Regions from separate parts of the Lysinibacillus sp. 1 U-2021 genome, predicted to be linked through region 1. Evidence: a T-box and tRNA genes for the amino acid it is inferred to sense, from the RefSeq annotation. Region 1 holds a T-box; the other regions hold tRNA genes.

Region 1 (2,231 bases):
ATGAATTTCTCCCCCTTGTCCCCATGAATATTACCCATTATAACGAATTTTCAAAAATTATGAGAGAATTCAATTTTTGCAACACAAAAAAGCTATTTTAGAACATCCATAAAGGAATTGTCTAAAATAGCTTTATCTGTCGTTTATTTTGGTGCGATTACTTCTTTACCGCCCATATAAGGTCTTAAAACTTCAGGAATTACTACGCTGCCATCAGCTTGTTGGTAGTTTTCTAGAAGAGCAGCAACTGTACGGCCAATGGCAAGACCTGAGCCGTTTAATGTATGCACATATTCTGGTTTTGCATTTGGCTCACGACGGAAGCGGATATTTGCTCGTCGTGCCTGGAAATCCTCAAAGTTAGAGCAAGAAGAAATTTCACGGTACATGTTTTGTGCAGGAATCCAAACTTCTAAATCATATTTTTTCGCTGCAGTAAAACCTAAATCAGCTGTACACATTTTTAACTTACGATATGGTAAGCCTAGTAATTGTAATACTTTTTCTGCATGACTTGTTAGTAGCTCTAATTGTTCGTATGACTCCTCTGGTTTTACAAAACGTACTAATTCTACTTTATTGAACTGGTGTTGACGAATTAAACCACGTGTATCACGACCTGCAGATCCCGCTTCTGAACGGAAGCAAGCACTATACGCTGCAAAGCCTTGTGGTAAAGCTTCAGCCGGTAAAATCTCATCTCGATAGAAGTTCGTTACTGGTACTTCTGCAGTTGGAATCATAAAATAATCTGTTTCCTCTAATTTGAATACATCTTCCTCAAATTTCGGAAGTTGCCCTGTACCTGTTAGGCTATCTCGATTAACAATGACAGGTGGTAGCATTTCCTCGTAACCATGCTCCTCTGCATGTAAATCCATCATGAATGTCATTAATGCTCGTTCTAAACGAGCACCAAGACCACGATAGAATAAGAAACGGCTACCTGTTACTTTCGCGCCACGTTCAAAGTCTACAATTTTTAAATCCGTTGCAAGGTCCCAGTGTGCTTTAATATCAAAATCAAATGTCGGAATTTCACCCCACGTATATTCTTCAACATTGTCATCCTCTGTTGTGCCTACTGGTACAGATTCATGTGGGATATTTGGTAAACGCATCATCATATCTTTAAAGCGTTCTTCAACATCATTTAATTGTACATCTAATTCTTTAATTTCATCGCCAACCTGACGCATACGAGCAATGACTTCATCAGCATTTTCTTTGTTGCGTTTCATAACTGAGATTTGTTCAGATACTTTATTGCGTTCTGCTTTTAATTCTTCTGTTTTGGCAATTAATTCACGACGTTTTGCATCTAAGCCTTCAAAGTCATCTAAATTTCCTAAATCTTCATTACGTGTTAATAACATCTCTTTAATTTCCGCGAAATTATCGCGTACGCGTTTAATATCTAACATCTTCATACCTCCAATAGTTTCTTCATGATGGAAAATCGTTGCAGCGAAATGAACACAAAAAAGCCCTCATCCCTAAAAAGGGACGAGAGCTACCCGCGTTGCCACCCTAATTGACTAGACCTATTTCTGCCTAATCCACTTATTTCATAACGGCATTTCAGCCGGCTACAGCCTACTTCATTCACTTCGACTGTGCAACTCCAGGACGGATTCACAAGTGCTTTTATCAGCTTCCACCAGCCGCTGACTCTCTAAAAAAAACGTGCTTGCTACTACTTCCCATCATCGTGTTCAGTTATTTAAAATTTAACCATACTGTACTATATGAAAACAAATTTTGCAAGTCATACCATAGAGGTTACAAAATATTCAAGAATTCGTGTATCCTCTGTTAATTCGGGATGAAACGAACAACCCAATAAATGGCCATCTTGTGCCAAGATTATTTTCCCATCATGTTTTGCAAGAATTTCAACACCTTTACCTACCGCTTCAATATGAGGTGCACGAATAAATACTGCTGGAATCCCTACACCGACTTTAGGAATATCTAGTTGTACTTCGAAGCTATCCACCTGACGTCCATATGAGTTTCTTGCTACAGTCACGTCCATCACAGCCAAATGTGGTTCATCTTCAATTAGATCCTTGGCTAATAAAATTAATCCCGCACATGTACCAAGCATCGGTAATCCTTTCTGTGCAAGTCCACGAATTGGCTCTAGCAGATCAAATCGATCCAGCAATTTTCTCATTGTTGTGCTTTCTCCACCTGGTAACACAAGTCCATCTAGGCTTCCTAAATCC
Region 2 (2,231 bases), 1.2 Mb from region 1:
CCGCTCCTTAGGGTTCGGCGGTTCGAATCCGTCCCCCTCCACCATTTTAGGGGCATAGTTCAACGGTAGAATAGAGGTCTCCAAAACCTTTGGTGTGGGTTCGATTCCTACTGCCCCTGCCAGGTATTGAGGTACTCGTTCATAATACAGCTAATATAATCTATATAGTGGCGATTGTGGCGAAGTGGTTAACGCATCGGATTGTGGTTCCGACATTCGTGGGTTCGATTCCCATCAGTCGCCCCATTTTAAAATTGGGGTATAGCCAAGCGGTAAGGCAACGGATTTTGATTCCGTCATGCCTAGGTTCGAATCCTAGTACCCCAGCCATTTTTAATTTCACGAGCCATTAGCTCAGTTGGTAGAGCATCTGACTTTTAATCAGAGGGTCGAAGGTTCGAGTCCTTCATGGCTCATCATTTTTTAATTAACATGCGCCCGTAGCTCAATTGGATAGAGCGTCTGACTACGGATCAGAAGGTTATGGGTTCGACTCCTGTCGGGCGCGCCAATAAAATCATGTTTACGGAATGTAGCTCAGCTTGGTAGAGCACTTGGTTTGGGACCAAGGGGTCGTAGGTTCGAATCCTGTCATTCCGACCATCTTTCATGTTAAATGGGGCCTTAGCTCAGCTGGGAGAGCGCCTGCCTTGCACGCAGGAGGTCAGCGGTTCGATCCCGCTAGGCTCCACCATTGTAATATTTTTGGAGGTATACCCAAGTCTGGCTGAAGGGATCGGTCTTGAAAACCGACAGGCGGGTAACACCGCGCGGGGGTTCGAATCCCTCTACCTCCTCCATTTTTCGGGTCAGTAGCTCAGTTGGTAGAGCATTAGATTGAAGCTCTAAGTGTCGGCGGTTCGATTCCGTCCTGACCCACCATTATTGCGGGTGTAGTTTAATGGTAAAACCTCAGCCTTCCAAGCTGATGTCGTGAGTTCGATTCTCATCACCCGCTCCAAAATGGGCCTATAGCTCAGCTGGTTAGAGCGCACGCCTGATAAGCGTGAGGTCGATGGTTCGAGTCCATTTAGGCCCATCATTATTCCGAAGTAGCTCAGTTGGTAGTAGCACCTGACTGTTAATCAGGTTGTCGCAGGTTCGAGTCCTGCCTTCGGAGCCACGGCCCGTTGGTCAAGTGGTTAAGACACCGCCCTTTCACGGCGGTAACACGGGTTCGAATCCCGTACGGGTCATCAAGCATGTAGCACAGATGTGTGTTACATGCTTTTTTCTATTCTCCTTTTTGTTAATCGATAAAAGATAATGCAATAGCAGAAAAAGACCTATTGGCAAGGTGAGGGACTAAATTTCATTCCCCTAGCATCTTTCTATGGGCTTCCAATAAACCGCTTTACTTACCACGTACACTTCATGGTCAACATTTTTGTGAAGGCGCTTGACTTCTCTAGTATAGCGATACAGGCGCAATCCTGCCCAGAGAATTAGTGAAACTGGTTCTGCTCTATGCGAAAGCGAAGTACTAGCAGCAAGTAAGTAGCTCAGAGCGATTAGTCTTTCCATCATTTATAAAAATTCTGTTGATTTCTTTGTTCTGCAATCCCCTGAAAAAGGCTACATGACTACTGTAGCCTTTTTATAATAATTAAAATCTTTCTCCCTTACATTCTCTTACGAAAAAGAGTCTATAGAGTAAATTTGAACAAACTATTTCATATATAAAATATGTATGTTTTTTCGATTACTATTTTCATGGTGCTTGTTGTTTTGTTCCTCTAATATGAGGATAAGTGGAGGAATCGATATGAATATACAGGAGATACAGCAATTTTTAAATCTATATCAGACAGAACAAAATGAATCAGAACTTTGGTTAAAGAATAGATTACAGGCAGTTAAGGATGCAGGTGAATATCACCCAACAACAGAGGAGCTAGTTTTTGGTGCACGGGTGGCATGGCGAAATAGCAATAAGTGTATTGGACGTCTGTTTTGGCAGTCACTGCATGTGGTAGATGCACGTGATGTTTTAGATGAAAAGGCTATTTTTCATAAATTACTAGAACATATTGATTATGCGACAAATCATGGGAAAATCCGTCCAACTATAACAGTGTTTGCTTCCGATAGAGTACGGATTTGGAATCATCAACTAATTCGTTATGCAGGCTATGAAACAGATGCAGGCATTATTGGAGATTCACAGTCCATTAAATTTACAAAAGTGTGTGAGTCGTTAGGATGGAGAGGTAAAGGAACTGATTTTGATG
Region 3 (2,231 bases), 1.9 Mb from region 1:
GCAGGTAGAGCAACTGACTTGTAATCAGTAGGTCGTGGGTTCGATTCCTATAGCCGGCACCATTTTTTCGAGCCATTAGCTCAGTTGGTAGAGCATCTGACTTTTAATCAGAGGGTCGAAGGTTCGAGTCCTTCATGGCTCACCATTTTTAAATAATAATAAGCGGGTGTGGCGGAATTGGCAGACGCACTAGACTTAGGATCTAGCGCCGCAAGGCGTGGGGGTTCGACTCCCTTCACCCGCACCATTATTTTCATTGCCAGATAAAAAAGCTTATGCACATGCGGAAGTAGTTCAGTGGTAGAACACCACCTTGCCAAGGTGGGGGTCGCGAGTTCGAACCTCGTCTTCCGCTCCAAATGTGCCGGGGTGGCGGAACTGGCAGACGCACAGGACTTAAAATCCTGCGGTAGGTGACTACCGTACCGGTTCGATTCCGGTCCTCGGCACCATTTTAAATGCGCCCGTAGCTCAATTGGATAGAGCGTCTGACTACGGATCAGAAGGTTATGGGTTCGACTCCTGTCGGGCGCGCCAAAAGAACAACGGGAAGTAGCTCAGCTTGGTAGAGCACTTGGTTTGGGACCAAGGGGTCGCAGGTTCGAATCCTGTCTTCCCGACCATTTCCAAAAAATTATGGGGCCTTAGCTCAGCTGGGAGAGCGCCTGCCTTGCACGCAGGAGGTCAGCGGTTCGATCCCGCTAGGCTCCACCATAAGTAAATTAACCAGTATAAAGATCCTGGCGGCGTAGCTCAGCTGGCTAGAGCGTACGGTTCATACCCGTAAGGTCGGGGGTTCGATCCCCTCTGCCGCCATCTTAAAGGACCTTTAGCTCAGTTGGTTAGAGCAGACGGCTCATAACCGTCCGGTCGCAGGTTCGAGTCCTGCAAGGTCCACCATTTATATATTGTAACGGAGGTATACCCAAGTCTGGCTGAAGGGATCGGTCTTGAAAACCGACAGGCGGGTAACACCGCGCGGGGGTTCGAATCCCTCTACCTCCTCCAGTTTTAAATTTTTATAAATGGTGCTTTAAAAACTCGAAACAACATAAAATTATCGCGGGGTGGAGCAGTGGTAGCTCGTCGGGCTCATAACCCGAAGGTCGTTGGTTCAAATCCGGCCCCCGCAACCAAAAGGTCCCGTGGTGTAGCGGTTAACATGCCTGCCTGTCACGCAGGAGATCGCCGGTTCGATCCCGGTCGGGACCGCCATTTTTAAAATAAAAGTCATGAGAAGCAAAAGAGTGAGAAAGCTTAGCATGGACGAAATGGGTCAGTAGCTCAGTTGGTAGAGCATTAGATTGAAGCTCTAAGTGTCGGCGGTTCGATTCCGTCCTGACCCACCATTTATGCGGGTGTAGTTTAATGGTAAAACCTCAGCCTTCCAAGCTGATGTCGTGGGTTCGATTCCCATCACCCGCTCCAAGGGCCTATAGCTCAGCTGGTTAGAGCGCACGCCTGATAAGCGTGAGGTCGATGGTTCGAGTCCATTTAGGCCCACCATTATTCCGAAGTAGCTCAGTTGGTAGTAGCACCTGACTGTTAATCAGGTTGTCGCAGGTTCGAGTCCTGCCTTCGGAGCCATTTTTTATTTTGGGGAAGTACTCAAGAGGCTGAAGAGGCGCCCCTGCTAAGGGTGTAGGTCGGGTAACCGGCGCGAGGGTTCAAATCCCTCCTTCTCCGCCATGGGCCCGTTGGTCAAGTGGTTAAGACACCGCCCTTTCACGGCGGTAACACGGGTTCGAATCCCGTACGGGTCATACTACCTGTTAATGGTGAAAGCAGGTGCAGGCACGGATGCTGCTATTGATTCCCTTAAGCCATACCTCGATAAAGGTGACATCATCATCGATGGTGGTAATACCTTCTTCCAGGACACCATTCGTCGTAATCGTGAGCTTTCTGCTGAAGGCTTTAACTTCATTGGTACCGGTGTTTCCGGTGGTGAAGAGGGCGCGCTGAAAGGTCCTTCCATTATGCCTGGTGGCCAGAAAGAAGCCTATGAACTGGTTGCTCCGATCCTTACCAAGATCGCCGCAGTGGCTGAAGACGGTGAGCCATGCGTTACCTATATCGGTGCTGATGGCGCAGGCCATTATGTGAAGATGGTTCACAACGGTATTGAATACGGTGATATGCAACTGATTGCTGAAGCCTATTCTCTGCTTAAAGGTGGTCTTAATCTCTCTAACGAAGAACTGGCACAAACCTTTACCGAGTGGAATAAC

Evidence for each region. The T-box of region 1 lies ahead of serS (serine--tRNA ligase). A T-box ahead of a tRNA ligase gene usually reads a tRNA of that ligase, here a tRNA-Ser.
Region 2: it has a tRNA-Ser gene. The T-box ahead of serS (serine--tRNA ligase) is inferred to sense a tRNA for this amino acid. The anticodon was not compared.
Region 3: it has a tRNA-Ser gene. The T-box ahead of serS (serine--tRNA ligase) is inferred to sense a tRNA for this amino acid. The anticodon was not compared.

Annotation. Positions count from the first base shown of each region.
Region 1 is NZ_CP123966.1:3,398,687-3,400,917, reverse strand. It holds gene QH639_RS17595 (sigma 54-interacting transcriptional regulator) at 1-2, opposite strand, end outside; gene serS (serine--tRNA ligase) at 144-1,424, opposite strand; T-box leader at 1,500-1,719, opposite strand; gene pdxT (pyridoxal 5'-phosphate synthase glutaminase subunit PdxT) at 1,769-2,231, opposite strand, start outside.
Region 2 is NZ_CP123966.1:4,549,291-4,551,521, forward strand. It holds tRNA gene QH639_RS24180 (tRNA-Tyr) at 1-44, shown strand, start outside; tRNA gene QH639_RS24185 (tRNA-Trp) at 49-122, shown strand; tRNA gene QH639_RS24190 (tRNA-His) at 171-246, shown strand; tRNA gene QH639_RS24195 (tRNA-Gln) at 256-330, shown strand; tRNA gene QH639_RS24200 (tRNA-Lys) at 344-416, shown strand; tRNA gene QH639_RS24205 (tRNA-Arg) at 435-511, shown strand; tRNA gene QH639_RS24210 (tRNA-Pro) at 527-603, shown strand; tRNA gene QH639_RS24215 (tRNA-Ala) at 619-694, shown strand; tRNA gene QH639_RS24220 (tRNA-Ser) at 708-800, shown strand; tRNA gene QH639_RS24225 (tRNA-Phe) at 807-882, shown strand; tRNA gene QH639_RS24230 (tRNA-Gly) at 888-961, shown strand; tRNA gene QH639_RS24235 (tRNA-Ile) at 966-1,039, shown strand; tRNA gene QH639_RS24240 (tRNA-Asn) at 1,047-1,123, shown strand; tRNA gene QH639_RS24245 (tRNA-Glu) at 1,125-1,196, shown strand; gene QH639_RS24250 (nitric oxide synthase oxygenase) at 1,766-2,231, shown strand, end outside.
Region 3 is NZ_CP123966.1:300,372-302,602, forward strand. It holds tRNA gene QH639_RS01515 (tRNA-Thr) at 1-62, shown strand, start outside; tRNA gene QH639_RS01520 (tRNA-Lys) at 70-145, shown strand; tRNA gene QH639_RS01525 (tRNA-Leu) at 163-247, shown strand; tRNA gene QH639_RS01530 (tRNA-Gly) at 284-358, shown strand; tRNA gene QH639_RS01535 (tRNA-Leu) at 364-452, shown strand; tRNA gene QH639_RS01540 (tRNA-Arg) at 461-537, shown strand; tRNA gene QH639_RS01545 (tRNA-Pro) at 547-623, shown strand; tRNA gene QH639_RS01550 (tRNA-Ala) at 639-714, shown strand; tRNA gene QH639_RS01555 (tRNA-Met) at 743-816, shown strand; tRNA gene QH639_RS01560 (tRNA-Ile) at 824-900, shown strand; tRNA gene QH639_RS01565 (tRNA-Ser) at 916-1,008, shown strand; tRNA gene QH639_RS01570 (tRNA-Met) at 1,062-1,136, shown strand; tRNA gene QH639_RS01575 (tRNA-Asp) at 1,140-1,215, shown strand; tRNA gene QH639_RS01580 (tRNA-Phe) at 1,274-1,349, shown strand; tRNA gene QH639_RS01585 (tRNA-Gly) at 1,355-1,428, shown strand; tRNA gene QH639_RS01590 (tRNA-Ile) at 1,430-1,506, shown strand; tRNA gene QH639_RS01595 (tRNA-Asn) at 1,511-1,587, shown strand; tRNA gene QH639_RS01600 (tRNA-Ser) at 1,599-1,689, shown strand; tRNA gene QH639_RS01605 (tRNA-Glu) at 1,692-1,763, shown strand; partial or broken gene gnd (decarboxylating NADP(+)-dependent phosphogluconate dehydrogenase) at 1,770-2,231, shown strand, end outside.